3 regions of the Streptomyces sp. NPDC006743 genome follow, and region 3 is predicted to be linked to each of the others. Evidence: riboswitches for the same ligand, from Rfam matches in the RefSeq annotation. Region 3 holds a riboswitch; each other region holds the start of a gene.
What was found. A riboswitch is a leader RNA that binds a small molecule or an ion and turns the genes downstream of it on or off. The one in region 3 is predicted to bind S-adenosylmethionine.

Region 1 (7,505 bases), on a different contig from region 3:
GGGAAGGCACCGGCCGGCGAGAAGCTCGCCGACTGGGCCGACGGCCGGCTGGGCATCTACAGCCTGGCCAAGGCCAACATGCGCAAGATCTTCCCCGACCACTGGTCGTTCATGCTGGGTGAGGTCTGCCTCTACAGCTTCCTGATCATCATCCTCACGGGTGTGTATCTGACGCTGTTCTTCCACCCGTCGATGAACGAGGTGGTGTACCACGGCAGCTACGTCCCGCTCCAGGGACAGCTGATGAGCGAGGCGTTCAACTCGACCCTGCACATCTCCTTCGAGGTGCGCGGTGGTCTGCTCATCCGGCAGATCCACCACTGGGCCGCGCTGATCTTCCTCGCGGGCATGTTCGTGCACATGATGCGTGTGTTCTTCACCGGCGCGTTCCGCAAGCCGCGTGAGGTCAACTGGATGTTCGGCTTCCTGCTGTTCGTCCTGGGCATGTTCACCGGTTTCACCGGTTACTCGCTCCCGGACGACCTGCTGTCCGGCACCGGTGTCCGTTTCATGGAGGGCGCGATCCTGTCCGTGCCGATCGTCGGCACGTACATCTCGTACTTCCTCTTCGGCGGCGAGTTCCCCGGTCACGACTTCGTGGCCCGGTTCTACTCGATCCACATCCTGCTGCTGCCGGGTATCATGCTCGGCCTGGTGGTCGGCCACCTGATCCTGGTCTTCTACCACAAGCACACGCAGTTCGCGGGCCCCGGCAAGACCAACAACAACGTCGTCGGCATGCCGCTGCTGCCGGTCTACATGGCCAAGGCCGGAGGCTTCTTCTTCCTGGTCTTCGGTGCCATCGCGGCCATCGCGGCGATCGCGCAGATCAACCCGGTCTGGGCCATCGGCCCCTACCGTCCGGACCAGGTGTCCACCGGCGCCCAGCCCGACTGGTACATGGGCATGGCCGAGGGTCTCATCCGTGCGATGCCCGGCTGGGAGATCAACTTCTGGGGCCACACGCTGGTCCTGGGCGTGTTCATCCCGCTGGTGCTCTTCGGTGTGGTCCTCGCGGTCATCGCGCTGTACCCGTTCATCGAGTCCTGGGTCACCGGCGACCGGCGCGAGCACCACATCCTGGACCGTCCGCGCAACGTCCCGACCCGTACGGCCTTCGGTGCGGCGTGGATCGCCTGGTACTTCGTGCTGCTGGTCGGCGGTGGAAACGACCTGTGGGCCACCCACTTCCACCTGTCGATCAACGCGATCACCTGGTTCGTGCGCATCGCGTTCTTCCTGGCGCCGATCGTCACCTTCGTCGTCACGAAGCGGATCTGCCTCGGCCTGCAGCGCCGGGACAAGGACAAGGTGCTGCACGGCCGCGAGTCCGGCATCATCAAGCGCCTGCCGCACGGTGAGTTCATCGAGGTCCACGAGCCGCTCAGCCAGGAGCAGCTGTACACCCTCACGGCCCACCACCAGTACGAGCCGGCCGAGATCGGCCCGACGGTCGACGAGAACGGTGTCGAGCGCAAGGTCGGGGGTACGGAGAAGCTGCGCGCCAAGCTCAGCAACGCGTACTTCGGTGAGGACAGCCAGATCGCGAAGCCGACCGTCGAGGAGTACAAGGAGATCACGAGCGGCCACGGCCACCACTGATCACTGACCCCTGAGCGTCGCCACGCCAGGCCGAAGGGCCCCGTCCTCCCCCAAGCTCAGAAGAGCAGGGGGTGCCCCAATCCCGGACGGGGCCCTTCGCCGTGCCCGGGGCTGGATAGGGTGGACATCGGTACGAGAGATAGCGTCCGGGAGCCCCGGGCACCGATTCAGGAGCGGCTTATGAGCGCTGTGACCCCCGCTGGAGGCGACACCGCGGCGGGCCGTTCCTGGCCCCGGATGCTGAACGGTCTGCTGGAGGGCCGGGACCTGGTCGCCGACGACACCGCCTGGGCCATGGACCGGATGATGGGCGGCGAGGCGACCGACGCCCAGATCGCGGCCTTCGCGGTGGCCCTGCGCGCCAAGGGCGCCACCGTCGAGGAGATCACCGGCCTCGTCCGCACGATGTACGAGCACGCCAACGTGATCCAGGTGCCCGGCGCCACCGTCGACATCGTCGGCACCGGCGGCGACGGCGCCAAGACGGTGAACATCTCCACCATGTCCTCGATCGTCGTCGCGGGCACCGGCGCGAAGGTCGTCAAGCACGGCAACCGGGCAGCGTCCTCCGCCTCCGGCGCCTCCGACGTCCTGGAGAAGCTCGGCGTCAACCTCGACCTGACGCCGCGGCGGGTGGTCGAGGTCGCCGAGGAGGCCGGGATCACGTTCTGCTTCGCGGTGAAGTTCCACCCGGCGCTGCGCCATGTGGGCGCCGCCCGCGGGCAGTTGGGCATCCGCACGGTGTTCAACCTGCTCGGTCCGCTGACCAACCCGGCCAAGGTGAAGGCCCAGGCGGTCGGCGTCGCGGTGGCGCACGAGGCGCCGATCGTGGCGGGCGTCTTCGCCGAACGCGGCAACTCCTCCCTGGTCTTCCGCGGCGACGACGGGCTCGACGAGCTGACCACCACCGCGACCTCGCGGGTGTGGATCGTCCGGGACGGCAAGGTCACCGAGGAGGCCTTCGACCCGCGCGACGTCGGCCTGGACCTGGTGCCGGTGGAGGCGCTGCGCGGCGCGGACGCCTCCTACAACGCCGAGGTCGCCCGCCGGCTGCTGGAGGGCGAGAGCGGCCCCGTGCGGGACGCCGTCCTGCTGAACTCGGCGGCGGCCCTGGTCGCCCTGGAACCGGGCTCGGGGACGCTGGCGGAGCAGATCCGGGCCGGGATGGAGAAGGCCGCCGAGTCGATCGACTCCGGGGCGGCCCGGCGCACGCTGGAGCGCTGGGTGGCCGCCAGCAACGCCTGAGCCGTGCGGCGCGGCGCGGGGCGCGGTCCACGATCCGGACCGCGCCTTGCGCCGGGAAGATCGTGTGGCAAGATGTTGGACCAGGTCATGAGTGACAGCCATGTGGCCCCGGCCGGCTGTCCGGCAACCCTCCGTCCGTGGCGGGGTGCCCCGGGTGAAGACCAGGTCGTAGGCAGCGAGGTCTACGGCAAGCGCGGACCCCTCGCATCACCAGGGGTCCTGGTCGTACGAGGGAGCCTTCCGTGAGCAACCGAATGCGTTAGGGCGACCGGCCCCGAGGCCGCAGAGCCCCGCCTCCGCACACCTCTTCTCACTCCACCACGCTGGAGCCCTGTCCGCTCGCGTGGTGGATTCGCCCTGCTTTCACGGGAGTTCACCCATGTCTGTCTCCACCGTCGCCGCCGACCAGTCCGTTTGTGCCCCGCTGCCCGTTCTGGGACGGGATGTGACCGTGCCGCTGGTGACCGGCGGCGAGGTCACCTACGCGGCCCTCGACTACGCGGCCAGCGCCCCCGCGCTCCAGCGGGTCTGGGACGACGTGGCCGCGTACGCCCCCTACTACGGCAGTGTCCACCGCGGGGCCGGCTACCTCTCGCAGCTCTCCACCGACCTGTTCGAGAACGCCCGCCGCACCGTCGCCGGGTTCCTCGACTGCCGCGCGGACGACCAGGTGGTGTTCACCCGCTCCACCACCGACTCCCTCAACCTGCTGGCCCGCGCCGTCCCGGCCGACTGCCGGGTGTTCGTCTTCGAGACCGAGCACCACGCGTCCCTGCTGCCCTGGCGCGACGCGCAGGTGACCTACCTCAACGCCCCGCGCACCCCGGAGCAGGCCGTGGCGACCCTGGAACGGGCGCTGGCCGACCGCGAGCCCCACGGCCCCGCCCTGGTCTGCGTCACCGGCGCCTCCAACGTCACCGGCGAGCTGTGGCCGGTGCGGGAGCTGGCCGCCGCCGCCCACGCGCACGGTGCCCGGATCGTCCTGGACGCCGCCCAGCTCGCCCCGCACCACCCGGTGTCGGTCAAGGACCTCGACGTCGACTGGGTCGCCTTCTCCGGGCACAAGCTGTACGCCCCCTTCGGCTCCGGTGTGCTGGCCGGGCGCGCGGACTGGCTGCGGGAGGCCGAGCCGTACCTCGCGGGCGGCGGCGCCAGCCGCCGGGTGACGCGGCGCGCGGACGGGGGAGTGGAGGTGCAGTGGCACGACAGCGCCGCCCGCCACGAGGCCGGCTCGCCGAACGTCATCGGCGCCTACTCGATCGCGGCGGCCTGCAAGGCGCTGACCGAGGCCGGGTTCGACACGCTGGTGGCCCGCGAGCAGTACCTCATCGGCAAGGTGCGCGACGGGCTGGCCGGGGTGCCCGAGGTGAAGGTGCTCTCCCTGTTCGGGGACGACGCCCCGCGGGTCGGCGTGCTCTCCTTCGTGGTGGCGGGCTGGAACAGCTCGCACTTCGCCGCCGCGCTCTCCGCCGAGTACGGCATCGGGGTCCGCGACGGCCTGTTCTGCGCCCACCCGCTGGTGCGCACCCTGCTCGGCAGCGACCCGCAGACCCAGGGCGAGTGCGGCGCCCCCGAGGCCGCGCCCGGCGAGAAGTCCCTCAACGCCATCCGCGTCAGCTTCGGCGCCGGCACCCCCGACGAGCACGTGGAGCGCTTCGTGGCGGCGGTGCGGGAGCTGGTGGCCGAGGGCGCGAAGTGGACGTACCGCACCGAGGACGGCCGCTGCGTGCCCGCCGTGTGAGGACCCGCGTCCCGTGGCCGGTGACGAGCCGGCGCTGTGCCGCGGGAGGCCGCGGCGGACGGTGCTCCGGGGGCGGCGGTCGGACGGTCAGGAGTCCAGCCCGATCGCGAACGCCGCCTCCAGGTCGTGCTGCGAGTACGTGCGGAAGGCGACGTGCGTGTCCGTGGCCTCCACGCCGGGGATCTTGCTGATCCGGCCGGGGATGATCTCCGCCAGGTCCTCGTGCCGGCCCACCCGCACCATGGCGATCAGGTCGTAGGTGCCGGTGACGGAGAAGACCTCGCTCACGCTCTCCAGCGAGGCGATCCGCTCGGCGATCTCGGGGATCCGGTCCACGCTGGTCTTGATGAGGACGATCGCGGTGATCACGGCTGGTTCTCTCCCTCGGGGGCCGGAGCAGGGGTGGCCTTCACTCTAGTCGGCCGCCCGAACCTGGCCCACGCGTAGCCGAAGCCGAGCGCGAAGCCGATGACGTGGGCCAGGTAGGCCACGCCGGGCCCGTCGGGGGCCCGGCCGGCGGCCAGCCACTGCAGGGCGGCCCAGAAGGGCAGGACGACCCAGGCGGGCAGGCGCAGCGGCAGGAAGAAGAGGAACGGCAGCACGCTGGTGACCCGGGCCCGGGGGAACAGGTAGAGGAAGGCGCCGAGGACCGCCGAGATCGCCCCCGAGGCCCCGACCAGGGTCTGGCCGGAGTCCGCGTGGGCGCCGGCGTACCCCAGCAGGGCCAGGTAGCCGCAGCCGAGGTAGAACAGCGTGAACTCGACGCGGCCCAGGCGTTCCTCCGTCAGCGCGCCGAAGACGTGCAGGAAGAGCATGTTGCCGAGCAGGTGCACCCAGCTGCCGTGCACGAACAGGGCCGTGGCGGGGGTGAGCGCGGCCCGGGCGGAGCCCGTGAACAGGTCGGCGGGGATCACGCCCCAGCGCCGGAAGTAGGCCTGCTGGGCCTGGAGCAGGGTGTCCCCGGTGCCGTGGGCGGGGAGGAGTCCGGCGGCCGGGCTGATCGCGAAGGCGGCGCAGCACAGGACGATCAGGGCGGTCGTCACCGGCGCCGATGTGGACCGGACCGCCCTGAGTGCCCTGACCGTCCGGGCGGCCACCGCGTTCCTGGAGCTGATCATGTGTACAGAGCATGACGTAACAGGACGCATCCGCACACACCGCCTCGCCGCCGTGGACAGCCGGGCGCCGAGTGGCCTCCAGGCCGTAGGGTTACGAGCCGGCGCACCGGGGAAGCCGGCGCGTCGCGGAATCCGGAAGGAAAGTGAGCAGCCCGATGACGGTTCCCCTGCCGACCGCCACGACGCGGTGGCGCTGCACCCTCTGCGGCAACCTCACCCGTTTCGACGTGACGCGCTCCTCGAAGGTCGTCGAGTACGTCCACCTCGACCTGGCCGGGGAGCCCACGGTCGAGGAGCGCGAGGTCGTCAGTGAGACCATCGAGTCGGTGCGCTGCCGCTGGTGCAACGCGGTGGACAAGGTGGAACTCGTGGACAGGCCGGGCGCCGGCTCCTGAGCGGAGCGGACCCGCACAGGCGACCCCGGGAGGGGTCCCGTGAGGCATTGGGGTGACGGATGGCGCAGACACGAGGCGGGGAGCCGGGCGACGGCGCCGCTGAGGTGCTCGACTGTCCGCTGCCCGACGGCGTGCGCCGCAGGGTCGTGCAGATCGTGGCCGACGCCTTCGGCCGGCTGACCGTCGCCGAGCTGCCCGCGCAACTGCGCCAGTACGCCCGGTTCGCGCCCAACCGCCGGGCCAAGTTCGCCGGCAACGCGATGGCGGCGGCGCTGGAGACCGACACGCTGTTCCGGCAGCGGGTCGGGGAGAAGTTCCGGGAGGCGCAGGCGGAGCTGTGCGACGCCCTCGACTCCGGCGCGCCGCCCCCGGCCGCGGACCCGCTCGACGTGGCCGCCGCGGCCTACGTCCTGCGCCCGGCGGGCTGGGTGAAGCTGGTGACCGCCGCGGGCGAGGAGGCGCTGCGGGCGCACGCCGAGCGCGCCGAGGAGGAGAGCCGCGCCGAACTGGAGCGGCTGCGCGAGCAGCTCGCCGCCGCCCGCGAGCAGGCCCGCGCCGAGACCGAACGCCTGCGCACCGAGCTGGACGCGGCGCGCAAGGAGGCCGATTCGCTGCACCGCAAGCTGCGCGCCGCGCTCAGCGACGTCAAGCGCGGCGAGGCGGCGCTGCGCAAGACGCGCGGCGAGACGGAGACGGCGCGCGCCGAGGCGCAGGTGCAGGTGTCGGCCGCCGAGAGCGAGAACCGGCGGCTGAAGGCGCGTCTGGGCGAGGCGGAGGCCGCCCTGGAGGCCACCCGCAAGGCCGCCCGTGAGGGCCGCAGCGTCGAGGACATGCGGGTGCGGCTGCTGCTGGACACGGTGCTCGACGCCGCCCAGGGGCTCCGGCGCGAACTCGCCCTGCCGCCGGTGTCCGTACGGCCCGCCGAGACCGTCGACGCGGTGGAGCCGGGCCGGATGACACCGAAGGACATCGCCGCCCGTGCGCTGTCCGAGCACGACCCGGCGGTCCTCGACCAGTTGCTCGCGCTGCCGCAGGTCCATCTGGTCGTCGACGGCTACAACGTCACCAAGACCGGCTATCCCCAGATGCCGCTGGAGAAGCAGCGTCTGCGGCTCCTCGGGCAGCTCTCGCAGCTCGCCGCGCAGACCGGCGCCGAGGTCACCTGTGTCTTCGACGGGGCCGAACTGGCCGCGCCGGTGCTGCTGGCGCCGCCGCGCGGGGTGCGGGTGCTGTTCTCCAAGCCGGGTGTCACCGCGGACGAGCTGATCCGTCAGCTGGTGCGCGCCGAGCCGCCGGGCCGGCCGGTCATCGTCGCCTCCACCGACCGCGAGGTGGCCGACGGTGTCGCCCGCGCGGGGGCGCGCCCGGTGGCGTCGGCGATGCTGCTGAAGCGTCTGTCCCGCG
Region 2 (7,505 bases), on a different contig from region 3:
CCCGGCCGCCCTCGGTGCCGTCCAGGCGCAGCCCGGACGGGCCGACCGGGGGCGCGTCCGGGAAGGGCGGCCGTCCCTCCTGGCGGACCATGCCGACGTGCCACAGCTGGGGGACGATCGTGCCGCCCTCCGCGTGGACGGCCCCGGCGACCTTCTCCCAGGCCGCGAGCTGCTCCTCCCCGTGGAAGCGCGGCACCCTGCTGCTCTCCCCCGCCGAGGGGTGCCCGACGTACGTGCCCTCGGTGACGATGAGGCCCACCCCGGCGGCGGCCCGGCGGGCGTAGTAGGAGCGCACGTCCTCGCCCGGGACACCGCCCGGCGAGAACCGGCGGGTCATCGGGGCCATGACTATCCGGTTGGGGACGGTCAGGCCGTTCAGGGTGACGGGACGCGAGAGGACGCGGGCCGCCCGGGAGGCGGACTCCGGTCCGGGGACGGGGCCGGGGGTGGTGGTGACGGTCATACGGGGGGCTCCTCGGAAGGACGGTGAAGACCTGCCGGCTGCATACCGGGCGGTATGCATACCGAATGGTATGGGAGGAGCCACCGCCTCCGTCCCCCGGGCGCCCGCCGCCCCGGACACGCCCGAGGGCGGCACCCCCTGTCTCCAGGGAGTGCCGCCCTCGGCAAGGACGAGCCTGATCCGCGCGGGATCAGAAGTCCATGTCACCGCCCGGCATGCCGCCCGGAGCGGCCGCGGCGGCCTTCTCCGGCTTGTCGGCGATGACGGCCTCGGTGGTGAGGAACAGCGCGGCGATCGACGCGGCGTTCTGCAGCGCGGAGCGCGTCACCTTGGCCGGGTCGATGATGCCCTCGGCGACCAGGTCGACGTACTCGCCGGTCGCGGCGTTCAGGCCGTGGCCCGGGGTCAGGTTGCGCACCTTCTCCACCACGACACCGCCCTCGAGGCCGGCGTTGACGGCGATCTGCTTCAGCGGGGCCTCGAGCGCCAGCTTGACGGCGGCGGCACCGGTGGCCTCGTCGCCCTCCAGCTCCAGCTTCTCGAACACCTGGGAGGCCTGCAGCAGGGCCACGCCACCACCGGCGACGATGCCCTCCTCGACGGCCGCCTTGGCGTTGCGCACGGCGTCCTCGATGCGGTGCTTGCGCTCCTTCAGCTCCACCTCGGTGGCGGCACCGGCCTTGATGACGGCCACGCCGCCCGCGAGCTTCGCCAGGCGCTCCTGGAGCTTCTCGCGGTCGTAGTCGGAGTCGCTGTTCTCGATCTCGGCGCGGATCTGGTTGACCCGGCCGCCCACCTGCTCGGAGGAGCCGGCACCGTCGACGATGGTGGTCTCGTCCTTGGTGATGACGACCTTGCGGGCCTTGCCCAGCAGGTCGAGGGTGGCGTTCTCCAGCTTGAGGCCGACCTCCTCGGAGATGACCTCGCCGCCCGTGAGGATGGCGATGTCGCCGAGCATGGCCTTGCGGCGGTCGCCGAAGCCCGGGGCCTTGACGGCGACGGACTTGAAGGTGCCGCGGATCTTGTTGACGACCAGGGTCGACAGGGCCTCGCCCTCGACGTCCTCGGCGATGATCAGCAGCGGCTTGCCCGACTGCATGACCTTCTCCAGGAGCGGGAGCAGGTCCTTGACCGAGGAGATCTTGGAGTTGGCGATGAGGATGTACGGGTCCTCGAGCACCGCCTCCATGCGCTCCATGTCGGTCGCGAAGTAGGCGGAGATGTAGCCCTTGTCGAAGCGCATGCCCTCGGTGAGCTCGAGCTCCAGACCGAAGGTCTGCGACTCCTCGACGGTGATGACGCCTTCCTTGCCGACCTTGTCCATGGCCTCGGCGATCAGCTCGCCGATCTGGGTGTCGGCGGCGGAGATGGAGGCGGTGGAGGCGATCTGCTCCTTGGTCTCGACCTCCTTGGCCTGGTCGAGCAGGGCGGCGGAGACGGCCTCGACGGCCTTCTCGATACCGCGCTTCAGGGCCATCGGGTTGGCACCGGCGGCCACGTTGCGCAGGCCCTCGCGGACCAGGGCCTGGGCGAGGACGGTCGCGGTGGTCGTACCGTCACCGGCGACGTCGTCCGTCTTCTTGGCGACTTCCTTGACCAGCTCGGCGCCGATCTTCTCGTACGGGTCCTCGAGCTCGATCTCCTTGGCGATGGAGACACCATCGTTGGTGATCGTGGGCGCGCCCCACTTCTTCTCGAGGACGACGTTGCGACCCTTGGGGCCGAGCGTCACCTTGACGGCGTCCGCGAGCTGGTTCATGCCGCGCTCGAGGCCGCGCCGCGCCTCCTCGTCGAACGCGATGATCTTGGCCATGTGAAGTGGTCCCTCCAGGACTGGGGGTGATTCCTTCGGACCGCGCCCGCGCCCGCGACGGACGGCTCGCCGGCCTTGTGGTTCCTTGCCCCACGCGGCCTGCGGGCCTCACCGACCCGGTCCTTCGTTGTCACTCTCACCTTCAGAGTGCTAACGCCAATGATTAGCACTCGGCATGCCCGAGTGCAAGGTCCGCCCGCGAAGCGGGCTCGATGAGGGGTGGTGGTCGGGTGATGGACGGGCGCGCGCGCCGGGCGTGCGCGCGGACGGGATCAGCCGGGGGCGGACGGGGGCCTGCCGGTCGGGCGGGAGCGCGGGCACGCGGGCGGCCGGGCGTGCGGGCCGGCGCGCGGGCGGGCGGCCGGGGGCGCGGGCGGGCGGCCGGGGGCGCGGGCGGGCGGCCGGGGGCGCGGGCGGGAACGGACGAAGGGCCCACACCCCCGTGGAGGTGTGGGCCCTTCGTGTGACGTACGTTCAGGCGGTGACGCGAACCATGTCGGCCTGCGGGCCCTTCTGACCCTGCGAGATCTCGAACTCGACCCGCTGGCCCTCTTCCAGCGTGCGGTAGCCGTCCATCTGGATCGCGCTGTAGTGGACGAAGACGTCCGCACCACCGTCGACCGCGATGAAGCCGTACCCCTTCTCCGCGTTGAACCACTTGACGGTGCCCTGAGCCATGCCTAACTCCCCTATTACTGGCCCTTGCACAGATCCGCACTTCGCGGATCCGGGTCAGACCTCACCCCCCGTGGATCGGGGGCGTGCGCCGGAACGCGTCGACCGCGGCTGAATGTATCTGTCCAACTGCCGTCTGCAACAGGTCAATCGGACGAGAATTCCGGGCGGGAGCGGTCCGGAATGTGACGAGAATTCAGTCGATCCCCGGGCAAGTCGGGCCCCGCAAAACAAGGCAAATGCCGCAGAATACCCGCGCATTTTGGCTGCTTCTCATCGGCGGGCGGCAGGAATCCACAGGCGCTCATCCGGAAGATCCGGGGCGTGTTCCCCAACTCTACCGCGCTCAATCACATGGAATTGCCCCCTCCGCTTCTCTCGCGGAGGGGGCAATTCACGGCACGCTCGGTGATCGACATTACCTACGGTAATGGTCAGCCGCCGGCGACCGCCGGGATGATCGAGACGCCGGCGCCGTCCGGGGTCTCGGTCTGGAGGCCCTGCTCGAAACGCACGTCGTCGTCGTTGACGTAGACGTTGACGAAGCGGCGCAGCTTGCCCTGGTCGTCCAGGACGCGCGCGGCGATGCCCGTGTGGTTCTTCTCCAGGTCGGAGATCACATCGGCGAGCGTGGCGCCCTCGGCGCTCACCTCGGCCTGTCCGCCGGTGTAGGTGCGCAGGATGGTGGGGATGCGAACGGTCACGCTCATGATGCGAGGCCAGCCTCTCGGAAGGAGTCCAGGGTCGGGCGGATGGTGGCGGTCAGACCGGTGCCGGCCACCGCGTCCAGGGTCTTCAGGCCGTCACCCGTGTTCAGGACGACGGTGGTCTTCGTCGGGTCGAGGACGCCGGCCTCGACCAGCTTCTTCGTGACACCGACCGTCACACCGCCCGCGGTCTCCGCGAAGATGCCCTCGGTGCGGGCGAGCAGCTTGATCGCGTCGACGATCTGCGCGTCCGTCACATCCTCCACCGCTCCGCCGGTGCGGCGCGCGATGTCCAGCACGTACGGCCCGTCGGCGGGGTTGCCGATGGCGAGGGACTTGGCGATGGTGTCCGGCTTCTGCGGCCGGACGACGTCGTGCCCGGCCTTGAAGGCGGTGGACACCGGCGAGCAGCCCTCGGCCTGCGCGCCGAAGATCTTGTACGGCTTGTCCTCGACCAGCCCGAGCGCGATCAGCTCGCGCAGGCCCTTGTCGACCTTGGTGAGCTGCGAGCCGGAGGCGATCGGGACGACGATCTGGTCCGGCAGCCGCCAGCCGAGCTGCTCGCAGATCTCGTACGCCAGCGTCTTGGAGCCCTCGGCGTAGTACGGCCGCAGGTTGACGTTGACGAAGCCCCAGCCCTCGCCGGCCGGGTCGCCGATCAGCTCGGAGCAGAACCGGTTCACGTCGTCGTAGTTGCCCTCGATGCCGACGAGCTCGCCGCCGTAGATCGCGGCCATGACGACCTTGCCCTGCTCCAGGTCGTGCGGGATGAACACGCACGAGCGCAGGCCGGCGCGGGCGGCGGCGGCGCCGACGGCACCGGCCAGGTTGCCGGTGGAGGAGCAGGACAGGGTGGTGAAGCCGAAGGCGCGCGCGGCCTCCAGGGCCTGGGCGACGACCCGGTCCTTGAAGGAGTGCGTCGGGTTGCCGGAGTCGTCCTTGACGAAGAGCCTGCCGGTGTCGACGCCGATCTCGGCGGCGAGGTGGTCCGCCTGGACGAGCTTGGTCCAGCCGGGGTTGAGGTTCGGCTTGCCGGCCACGTCGGCGGGGACGGGCAGCAGCGGGGCGTAGCGCCAGATGTTCGCCGGACCGGCCTCGATCCTCTTGCGCAGTTCCTCGGTGTCGTGGCCCGAGAAGTCGTAGGCGATCTCCAGCGGGCCGAAACACTCCTCGCAGGCGAAGACCGGGCCCAGCGGCACGCGGTGGCCGCACTCGCGGCAGCTGAGCGCGGCGGCGGGGCCGAGATCGACGGAGGGGGTGTCGGTGCTGGTGGCAACTGTCTGCACAGCCATGGAGGCGAGGCCCTTTCTCCTCATCTTCCTCACGACGCATCTCGCCGTGAGACGGATTTGGCACCTTCCCTAGCCGGGAGCCCCGCGGTGGCGAGCGGACGGCTGACGTACAGCGATCCGTCGGTACGAGACCGGCTGGAGGGTTGCCGGGGCTTCATCGGGCCGTGTCCCTCTGCCCCTCTGGATGAGCGGTATTCGGTTGTGGTCCTGCTGTTGTGTCCTGCCGCGCGATCACGCGGTGGCAGGTCGCGGCGACCCCGGCATGCGAGCGTCGTCCGCGTTGTTCAAGACTGTAACCGACGGCCAGGACGGGGCGAGACGGACGTCCGAACCGCGAGACAGATCACACGATGATGTGATCCGGGCCGGGCAGCGGGCCGCAGCGATCCGAGCAGGAGTGAGGAGTCACCGACCGTGCTGGAAGAAGTCGAGCGCTGGCTGAGGACACGGTCCTGGTCCGTCGCCGATCGGCCGCTCGACGGCGTACTGGCCGCCAAACGCGCGAGCGGCTCCTCGGTCAGCGTCGTGCTGCCCGCGCTGAACGAGGAGGAGACGGTCGGCGACATCGTCTCCGTGATCCGCCGCGACCTGATGGCGCGGGTCCCGCTGGTCGACGAACTCGTCGTGGTCGACTCCGGCTCCACCGACCGGACCTCGGCGGTGGCCGCCGCGGCGGGCGCCCGGGTGGTGCACCGCGACGCGATCCTCCCCCGCATCCCCGCGGTGCCCGGCAAGGGCGAGGTGCTGTGGCGCTCGCTGCTGGTGACCCGCGGGGACGTCGTCTGCTTCGTCGACGCCGACCTGCGGGAGTTCTCCGCCGACTTCGTCACCGGCATCGTCGGGCCGCTGCTCACCGATCCGGAGGTGCAGCTGGTCAAGGCGATGTACGACCGTCCGCTGGGCACCGCCGCCGGGCAGGGCGGCCGGGTCACCGAGCTGATGGCCCGGCCGCTGCTCAACATGCACTGGCCGCAGCTGGCCGGATTCGTGCAGCCGCTCGGCGGTGAGTACGCGGCCCGCCGCTCGCTGCTGGAGCAACTGCCGTTCCCGGTCGGGTACGGCGTCGAGCTGGGCATGCTCGTCGACGCGCTGCACCTGGTCGGCCTGGACGCGCTCGCCCAGGTGGACGTGGGCGAGCGCATCCACCGCCACCAGGACGGGCAGGCGCTCGGGCGGATGTCCGCCGCGATCTACCGCACGGCCCAGCTCCGCCTGGCCCGCGGCCACCTGCTCCGCCCCTCGCTCACGCAGTTCGAGCGCGGCGCGGACGGCTTCGAGCCGCGTACGTACTCGGTGGACACCGAGGAACGCCCCCCGATGACGGAGATCGCGGAGTACGCGGCCCGCCGGGTGGCCTGACCCGAAGCGGACGGCGGGAGCACGTCGCCGGGACCCGGCGCGGGCCCCGGCCGGGTGACCGCGCCCGGGTGCGGGCCGCCGCCGGGCGGGTGGCCGGGACCGGACCCGCCGCGCCGGCGGGGCGCCGCCGCGTACGTTTGAGCGTTCGAAAGCCGGGCTAGGTTGAGGACCATGGCTGCAACGCACGGTGCCGAAGTGCTGGTCGCGTCCAATCGCGGGCCGGTTTCGTACGAGCTGCGCGAGGACGGCTCCCTGCACGCGAAACGCGGCGGCGGAGGGCTGGTCTCCGGCCTGTCCGCGATCGGCCCGGACGCGGGCGCGGTCTGGGTGTGCGCCGCGCTCGGCGACGCCGACCGGGAGGCCGTACGGCGCTTCGAGGACGGCCGGCGGCTGCCGGCCGAGGACACCGGCGGCCAGCGGGTCCGGATGCTCGACATCGCCCCGGACGTCTTCTCCGACGCCTACAACGGCATCGCCAACTCGGTGCTGTGGTTCGTCCACCACATGCTCTACCAGACCCCGCTGGAGCCCGTCTTCGACGCGGAGTTCCGGCGCCAGTGGGCTTCGTACGAGGCCTACAACCGGGCGTTCGCCGAGGCGCTGGCCGAGGAGGCCGCCGAGGGCGCGGCCGTACTCGTGCAGGACTACCACCTCACGCTGGTCCCGGGGATGCTGCGCGATTTCCGGCCGGATCTGCGGATCGGGCACTTCTCGCACACGCCGTGGGCGCCCGTGGACTACTTCCGGATGCTGCCCGACGACATCGCCGAGCAGGTGCTGCGCGGCATGCTGGGCGCGGACCGGCTCGGCTTCCTCACCCAGCGGTGGGCGGACGCCTTCGCGCAGTGCTGCGAGGCGCTGGCCGGCGGGCTCGGCGGCACCCGCGTCGGGGTGCACGGGCTCGGCGCGGACGCGGAGTTCCTGCGCGAGCGCTCGCACCGGGCCGACGTCAAGGAGCGGATGGCGGCGCTGCGCGAGGAGATCGGCGCCGCCCCGGACGGCGGGGCCCGCCGGACGATCGTCCGGGTGGACCGCACCGAGCTGTCGAAGAACATCGTGCGCGGGCTGCTGGCATACCGGCAGCTGCTCCAGGACCGCCCCGAGTGGCGCGAACGGGTGGTGCACGTCGCCTTCGCCTACCCCTCACGGCAGGACCTCGCCGTCTACCGGGAGTACACGGCCGAGGTGCGGCGGCT
Region 3 (7,505 bases):
CTTGACGGTGAGCTTCTTGCCCTCGCTCCGGAGCTTCTTCTGCCACTCCAGCAGGATCCGCTCCTGGTTGGTGCCCGCGCCGACCGAGACGGTCTTGCCCGCGAGAGCCTGGTAGTCGCCGTCGAAGGTCCACTTCGAGGACTTGGGCGTCTCGAAGGCGAGGTCGTCCTTGCGGTAGGAGGCGAACTCGTACGTGCGCTTGCGCTCCTCGGTGTCGGTGATGTTCGAGAAGCCGACGTTCACCTTGCCGCTGTCGATGCCGACGAAGAGGTTCTCCCAGGTGAACCGCTTGACCTCCGGTTCGAGGCCGAGGACGGCCGCGACCAGTCTGCCCAGGTCGGCCTCGGAACCGGTGAGGGTCTTCTGGTCGCTGCCCACGAAGCCCAGCGGCGGGGAGCCTGACGGCAGGGTGCCGGAGCCGATCACCAGTTTGCCGCTCTTCCTGACGGCGGCGGGCAGCTCGGCGCTGATGGACTTGACCTCCGGGACCTTCAAGGTGGTCTCCTTGGCGGCACCGTTGGACAGCCGGCCGACGGTGACCGTGCCGGCGGTGTCGCTCACCGCCGTGGCGGCTTCGCTGTCGCCGCCGCAGGCGGCGAGCCCGGTGGCGAGGGTGGCGACGGCGGTCGCCGCGGTGATGCCGCGTGTCAGGCTGCGTCGGGTGACGTGGGCAGACATGGCTGTTCCTTGTCGCTTCAGGTGAGGGAGCGGGGTGGGGTGGTCGCGGGGTGCGGTGTGTCAGAGGACCTTGCCGAGGAAGTCGCGGGTCCGCTCGTGCCGGGGGCTGTCGAGGACCTCGGTGGGCGGCCCCTGTTCGACGATCTTTCCGCCGTCGATGAAGACGACCCGGTCGGCGATCTCGCGGGCGAAGCCGATCTCGTGGGTGACGATGACGAGGGTGGTGCCGCTGGTCGCCAGGTCCTTGATGACGGCGAGGACCTCGCCGACGAGTTCGGGGTCCAGGGCGGAGGTCGGTTCGTCGAAGAGGATGACGCCGGGACGCAGCGCGAGGGCGCGGGCGATGGCGACACGCTGCTGCTGGCCACCGGAGAGCCGGCGTGGATAGGCGCCGGTCCTGTCGGCGAGGCCGACCCGGCCGAGGAGTTCGCGCGCGAGTTCCAGCGCCTCGGGCTTGCCGAGCCTCCCGGTGGCGACCGGCGCGGCGGCCACGTTGTCGAGGACGGTCAGGTGCGGGAAGAGGTGGAAGTTCTGGAAGACGAAGCCGATCCGGGCGCGCTGGGTGAGGATGGCCCGCTCGCTCAGCTCCCTCAGCCGCTCGCCCTGCCGCTTCACGCCGATCAGCTCGCCGTTGATGCTGACGTGGCCGATGTCGGGCTGCTCCAGGTGGTTGATGACCCGCAGCAGGGTGGACTTCCCGGAGCCGGACGGACCGAGGATGACGGTGACCTCGCCGGGGCGGACGGTCAGGTCGATGCCGTTCAGCACCCGGTGGGAGCCGTACCACTTGTGCACGTCGTGCACTTCCACGGTGGCGGGCTCGACGGCGGCCAGGGCTTGCAGGGTCTTGGCGGTCATACGGCGGCCTCCCGGCGGATGCGGGTCCGCAGGTCGCCGAGACCGGTGCGGAGCCTCTGCAGCGGCGTCGGCGGCAGGCTGCGGGTGGCACCGCGGGCGTAGTACCGCTCGACGTAGAACTGGAGAACGGAGACGACGCTGGTCAGGACCAGGTACCAGACGGTGACGACCAGCAGCAGCGGCACGATGTCGCCGGGGTAGGTGGAGCCCATGGACTGGGCGGTGCCGAACAGGTCCAGCAGGGAGACGTAGAAGACCAGCGAGGTGCCCTTGACGAGACCGATGAGCTGGTTGACGTAGTTCGGGACGATCGAACGCAGCGCCTGCGGGAAGACGATCCTCCGGAACTGGTAGCTCTTCGGCAGACCGAGCGCGGTGGCCGCCTCGTGCTGGCCCTGGTCGACGGAGAGGATGCCGCCGCGGACCACCTCGGCGGCGTAGGCGGCCTCGTTGAGGCTGAGGCCGACGACGGCGACGGCCATGTCGGTGGCGAGCCGGGACTCGTCGAAGGAGAAGAAGGCCGGCCCGAAGGGGACACCGACACTCAGCGTCTTGTAGAGGGCGCTGAAGTTGTAGAGGAAGATCAGCACCACGATGAGCGGGATGGAGCGCAGCGCCCAGACGTAGGTCCAGCTGACCGCGCGCAGCACCGGGCTCCTCGACAGCCGGGCCAGGGCCAGCAGGATGCCGCCGAGGAGGCCCAGCACCGCGCTGTAGGCGGTTACTTCGCAGGTGATGAGGAGTCCGTCGAGGATGTTCGGCCGCAGGAACCAGTAGCCGAAGCGGTCCCACTGGTAGAAGGGGTTGGAGACCAGTCCGTGGACGAACTGGGCGACCAGGACCAGGACTGCCGCGGTGGCGATCCAGCGTCCCGGCCGCCGTAGCGGCAGGACTCGCTGGGCGGTGAGGGTCTGCTGACGTCCCTCGGTGGTCGGCGCTTCGGCGAGGGTGACGGTGGCGCCAGGGGGTTCACTCATGGTGGGCTCCGGCTGGGTGGGGACACCCCGGAAGCGCGGCGGCGCGCGAAGGCGCGGACGACGGCGAGGCACCGGGGGCGTGGAGGACGACGGCACACCGCTCGGGCGGTGCCGGTCAGGGGAGGCGGGGGCTGCGGAGAGGTGTCAGCCCCGGCAGCGGGCGCTGCCCGGTGCGGTACACAGTGCGCTGTTCACGCGGAGCAGATCGATGGCGCGATCGACGACGAGGGGGGTCGGGTACGGCGACACGCGGCTCTGCGGGCGGCGTGTCGCCGTCCTGGGAGCTGCGTACATGGCGTCACCGTCACTGTTCCGGCCCTGTGGGCCTCGCGCTTACCGAAGTCTCATCGGTCCGGTCGTCGCCTGGGGCACCCCACCGCGGTGCGAGGGTTGCCGGTCAGCCAGCCAGGGCTTGTCGCTGACACTCATGACCGTTCTGGGCACGTAGTTAAGACAATGACCCGAACGGATGTCAATGCTCGTCCACCAGGTGGAACGGGTCCGGCCTGCGGGCCCGGACCCGGGGCACTGGAGACTCAGCCGTTCCGGTTCCTCTGACGCACCGTCACACTCCCGCGCGTGGCGCGGAGTTGAGCAGGGCGATCCCCATGGGGGTGGGGCTGTGGAGTGCCGTGTTGCGGTGCCGGACCGTGTGGATCAGTCCGGCCGCGCGCAGGGTGGTCGCGTGTTCGCTGGCGCTGGGGGGCGTCATGCCCGTGAGAGCGGCGAGTTCCTTGGTCGAGCAGCTGGGGTGCTGGGCGATGGCGTACAGCACGGAGGCGCGGGTCCGGCCCATCAGAGAACTCAGTGAAGTGTGTGCTGCGGTCGGGGCCGGGCGGACCGGCGTCGTGAGGGGTGGCGCGGAGCCGTGGCCGACGGGGTACCTCACCACGGGCTGTGGTTCGGCGTCGATGTCGATGGCGGGCGAGTCCGCTCCGAAGACCGAAGGGACGAGGAGCAGCCCTCGGCCTTCGAGGTACAGGTCGCCATCGAAACCGGAGACCATGGCGACTTCCAGGACGGGTGCCGTCCAGCGGATCCGCCGCGGGTCGAGCGAGGCGAACAGGGCTTCCACTCCCCCGGTGAGCAGATGCCGCATCCGTATCCCCTGGTCGGCCGTTGCTTCGCCGACGACACGGGCCCAGTGGGGGGACAGCAGCACGTCGTGGACGTGATCCAGGCTCTCGTGGAGCCGCCGCCGCAGGTCGCGGTCGTCGGCCAGGTGGCGGGCCCACGGCGGGAGCGGCTGCCGTTCCGCTATGTGGGCCAGGTCCTCGCGGACCCGGGAACGGGGTGCGGCGCGCGCCCGGTCCAGCAGCTCGTGCGGCTCGCCCGTGCCGGCGGAACTCAGGAACGTGGGCGCCCAGCCCCCTGGCGGGATCAGGTCGAGGACCATCCGGGCCATGGGCTCCAAGCCGGCGAAGGCGGCGTGTCTCCACGCCCCGAACCGCACCGGGTGGCTGCGGCTCTGCAGGATGCGTACCGCGGCGGCCAGTTCCATCAGTGGCGAGGGCTGCGCCACCCGGGTCCTCATCAGGTCCTCGACCGTGAAGTGAATGCGGTAGACCATGCTTCCCCCCGTGCCCGGTGCGTAAGAGCTGCGAACAGAAGGGGAGTCCGGTCAGCTCGCGGCGTCCGGTGCGTGCGATCGCAAGGCGCCGGAAGGTCCTGGTAGCGGAGCTACCAGGACCTTTCGGCAACGCCGCGAGCGTGCGTGCCGGGCGTCGCGAGCCGGGCGCCCCTTTTGTTCGCAGCTCTAAGAGCCGAGGGTGATCCTTCGTGAATCTCCAAGTCCGGTCCAGACCGAATCAGGACGGCACACCGCCGGATCGCCGCCCGCGCCCCAACGAGCGGGCTGGGCAAGCCGTTTGTCCGCCATTCGGCGCAGCCCGAATCTGCTCGATCGGCCACGGACGACGAAGGAATCCTGATGGAGCGGGCCCGGCAGGTGCCCCCTCCCGGCCGGAGGAACGGCACCGGCCGGCGGGGGCCTCGCCTGCCCGTGCGGGCGCCGACGGCTGCCACCCGGGCACGCCATGAAGCGCTCCCCCCTTCAGGAACCGTCTTTGATCCCTCTCGCGCCTCATCGGGGTGCGAGGAGAAACGAGGAACCCACATGTATGCACAGCGCATGGTCGCGCGGCTCGGGACAGCGGCCGCCGCCTCACTCGCCCTGGTCGGTGTCCTGGCCGGGCAGTCCAGCGCCACCAGCGACACGATCGACGGCTGGAACACCAACAGCTCGCCGGTGCGGTGCGGGACGACCAGCCCGTACTTCTTCTGCCTCTACTACTCGCCGGGGGCCGAGGGCGCGGCCTGGAAGTCCAAGTCCACCGCCGTGCGCAACCTCAGCGGCGCCACGTTCTCCTCCGACGGCCACGGCTCGGCGGGCGCCGGTCAGGCCGTGCGCAACAACGCGGCCTCCGCGGAGAACGCCTCCTCCGCCTGCAACGTCGGCATCTGGTACTCGCAGGACTTCCAGGGGAACTCGAACTGGCTCAGTCCCGGCAAGGGCGGCAACCTCAAGGACTACCTGCGCAACGACGAGGCGTCCATAGCCATTTCGGACCACACCCGTTGCCCGGGCGTGGGCCACTGACCCGGTCCGTCCGGCCGATGTGATCCGGTGCGGGGCCGCGCTCCACCGGCGGCCCCGCCTGGCAAGGAGACAACACCATGGGGTTCTTCCGCTCCGCCTGCCGGCCTGTCGCTCCGTGCGCGCTCCTGCTGGCCCTCACGACGGCATGCACCTCCGGCCGCGCCCAGCCCGGTCAGGAGGTCCCGCCCGCGGCCACGCCCACCGCCGGCGCGGACGTTCAGTCCCTGCACCTGCCCATCGAGCGGTACATGCTGACTCCGGCGCAGACCGCGCGGTACGACTGGGCGGCGGCCTCGCTGGTGCGCGACTGCATGCGCGGGTTCGGCTTCACCTATCCCGTCAGTCACGCCCCCGCCACGGGCGAACAAGTCCTCCAGTACTCGGTGATGTTCCGGCGCTACGGTGTCACCGACCCCGAAACGGCGCGGACTTGGGGCTATCACGTGCCTCGCGACGCACCTGCGTCCGCCGCCACCGCCGGTCGGGCACAGGCCAAGCCACCGGCCCTGTCCGCCGGGGCGCGGACCGTCCTCAGCGGTGTCGACGTGACCACCGGCGAACGGATCACCGAGTATCTGGGCCGGCGCGTTGCGGTGAACGGGTGTTACGGCGCTCCCGACCGCGCGCTGGGAGCGCGGTCCTCGGCGTCGGACGGCCTCCAGGGGCCCGGCACCGGAGCGGACGGCATCGTCTCCCGCATCAAAGCCGAGAGTTTCGTCGCTTCGTCCCGGGACCCGCGCGTCACGGACGTCTTCCGCCGCTGGCAGCGGTGCATGGAGCGGAACGGTTACCGCGTGGCCGCCGACCCGCTGAGCGCCTCGGCCCGGTTGTCCGCGTTGGACCTCCCCGAGCCCGATCAGACGGAACTCGCGCAGGCCCGGACAGACGTCGCCTGCAAGCAGCGGACGAATCTGGCCGGCGTCTGGTTCGCGGTCGAATCCGCCTACCAGGAGGCGGCCATCGCCCGTGACGGCGACGATCTCGCCCGTGTCGCACGCGACCGTGACCGTGAACTCGCGGCGGTCCAGCGGTATCTGTCCGGCAAGGTCCCTGCCTCGCCATGAGCGCCGAGAGCAGCCGGCGCGATCACCGCAGCAGGGCGGCCACGGCGGCCAGGGTCCCGGTCACCGTCACCACCACGACCAGCGTGGCTCCGAATGCCGCTCCGGCCCGCAGCGCCGCTGCGGGATACGACCCACCGGAGCGGCGAACCAGGTACCCCGCGCCGACCCCCACCACGGCCGCGGCCGGCACCACCAGCAGTGGTCATCGAGGACCCCGAAGAACGGGCTCGTGGCGCGGACGTCGTCGCGTCGTCCTCGCCCGAGCCGCGCCCCATGACCCGGGGCGCCGAACCGGCCGGTTCAAGGGGAAGGGCGGCGTCCCAGGGGGAAGGGCGGGGCCCAGGAGGACCGCTCAGGAGGCGGACGGCTTGATCTCCCCCGCGAAGACGATCACCTGGTCGAGGAGGTTCCGCCGTAGATGGACGACATCCGTTCCCGCCAGGCGGGGGCCTCCGTCCGGCGTGGTGAAGGCCCACCGGTACCGGGCCCACTCGCCAGGCATGTCCACCGCCGAACAGCGCACCATGGTGCCGGTCCCCGCCGGGTGGCGACGGATGTCGAGCACGAACCGCTCGACCGCCTCGATCCCCTCGCTGCGGCCCAACGGCCCCCAGAAGACCACGTCGGAGGTCAGGGCCTGGGAGAGCAGGGCCGGCACGTAGCGGTCGTGCGAGGCGTTGAACGAGGAGAGGAACATGTCGATGGCGGACCGCGCGGTTTCTTCCTGCATACACCACTAATACCAGCTGGCACCCTCTCTTCCCATCGTGGTCAGCCATCCCGCAGTGCCCGTCGTGCCGACCGCGCTGATGACGCCGAGCCCTGCACCACGTCGTGACCGAGCGGGGTGCGCTGGAAGAGGCCGCGCTCTTCGACGGTCAGGGTCCGTGGGGCGCGTCCTCGGCACGCACCGGGCCGGACTGGCCGCTGTGGTGCGGCCTTTCGCCTTCAGTGCGCCGGCGCGGGACGTACGCGCGTGCCCAGGAACCGGTGCAGGTAGTAGGCGAGGGCGTTGCCGCGGCGGGCGGGCTGGGCGTCGGTGGCCTCTTTCCAGCACACGGCACTCGCTTCCTTGAAGAACTGGGGGGCGGACTCGTGGTCGTCGGCGGTGACTTCCACCAGGAGGCGCCGCGGGCCGGGGGTCTGCTGTTCGCCGGGCACCCGTTCGTCAACGGCCTCCGGCGCCGTCCTGTTGGGCAGTTCCTCGGACCGTCCCGTCGCCGCGACAGGAGACCCCGGTACGGGGGATGCGGGGACGGCAGGATCGGAGGGGACCGCGGCAAGGATGACCTGGAGGAGTTCGGCGAAGTTCGTTCCGGGAGCGGGGAT

Region 1: linked by a shared signal. The riboswitch ahead of ABZ719_RS02335 (aminotransferase class V-fold PLP-dependent enzyme) and the one ahead of ABZ719_RS00070 (amino acid ABC transporter permease) in region 3 are both predicted to bind S-adenosylmethionine.
Region 2: linked by a shared signal. The riboswitch ahead of thrC (threonine synthase) and the one ahead of ABZ719_RS00070 (amino acid ABC transporter permease) in region 3 are both predicted to bind S-adenosylmethionine.

The regions. Positions count from the first base shown of each region.
Region 1 is NZ_JBEYJA010000002.1:187,162-194,666, forward strand. It holds gene ABZ719_RS02325 (ubiquinol-cytochrome c reductase cytochrome b subunit) at 1-1,602, shown strand, start outside; gene trpD (anthranilate phosphoribosyltransferase) at 1,783-2,847, shown strand; SAM riboswitch class IV at 2,931-3,047, shown strand; gene ABZ719_RS02335 (aminotransferase class V-fold PLP-dependent enzyme) at 3,227-4,588, shown strand; gene ABZ719_RS02340 (Lrp/AsnC ligand binding domain-containing protein) at 4,676-4,957, opposite strand; gene ABZ719_RS02345 (rhomboid family intramembrane serine protease) at 4,954-5,706, opposite strand; gene ABZ719_RS02350 (hypothetical protein) at 5,862-6,101, shown strand; gene ABZ719_RS02355 (NYN domain-containing protein) at 6,161-7,505, shown strand, end outside.
Region 2 is NZ_JBEYJA010000004.1:186,126-193,630, forward strand. It holds gene ABZ719_RS05430 (NADH:flavin oxidoreductase) at 1-463, opposite strand, end outside; gene groL (chaperonin GroEL) at 654-2,276, opposite strand; gene ABZ719_RS05440 (cold-shock protein) at 2,751-2,954, opposite strand; gene ABZ719_RS05445 (MoaD/ThiS family protein) at 3,386-3,661, opposite strand; gene thrC (threonine synthase) at 3,658-4,950, opposite strand; SAM riboswitch class I at 4,968-5,141, opposite strand; gene ABZ719_RS05455 (glucosyl-3-phosphoglycerate synthase) at 5,365-6,309, shown strand; gene ABZ719_RS05460 (trehalose-6-phosphate synthase) at 6,481-7,505, shown strand, end outside.
Region 3 is NZ_JBEYJA010000001.1:12,125-19,629, forward strand. It holds gene ABZ719_RS00060 (transporter substrate-binding domain-containing protein) at 1-678, opposite strand, end outside; gene ABZ719_RS00065 (amino acid ABC transporter ATP-binding protein) at 739-1,536, opposite strand; gene ABZ719_RS00070 (amino acid ABC transporter permease) at 1,533-2,513, opposite strand; SAM riboswitch class IV at 2,838-2,946, opposite strand; gene ABZ719_RS00075 (MarR family transcriptional regulator) at 3,079-4,083, opposite strand; gene ABZ719_RS00080 (hypothetical protein) at 4,630-5,112, shown strand; gene ABZ719_RS00085 (hypothetical protein) at 5,190-6,176, shown strand; gene ABZ719_RS00090 (hypothetical protein) at 6,199-6,369, opposite strand; gene ABZ719_RS00095 (nuclear transport factor 2 family protein) at 6,529-6,906, opposite strand; gene ABZ719_RS00100 (hypothetical protein) at 7,125-7,505, opposite strand, start outside.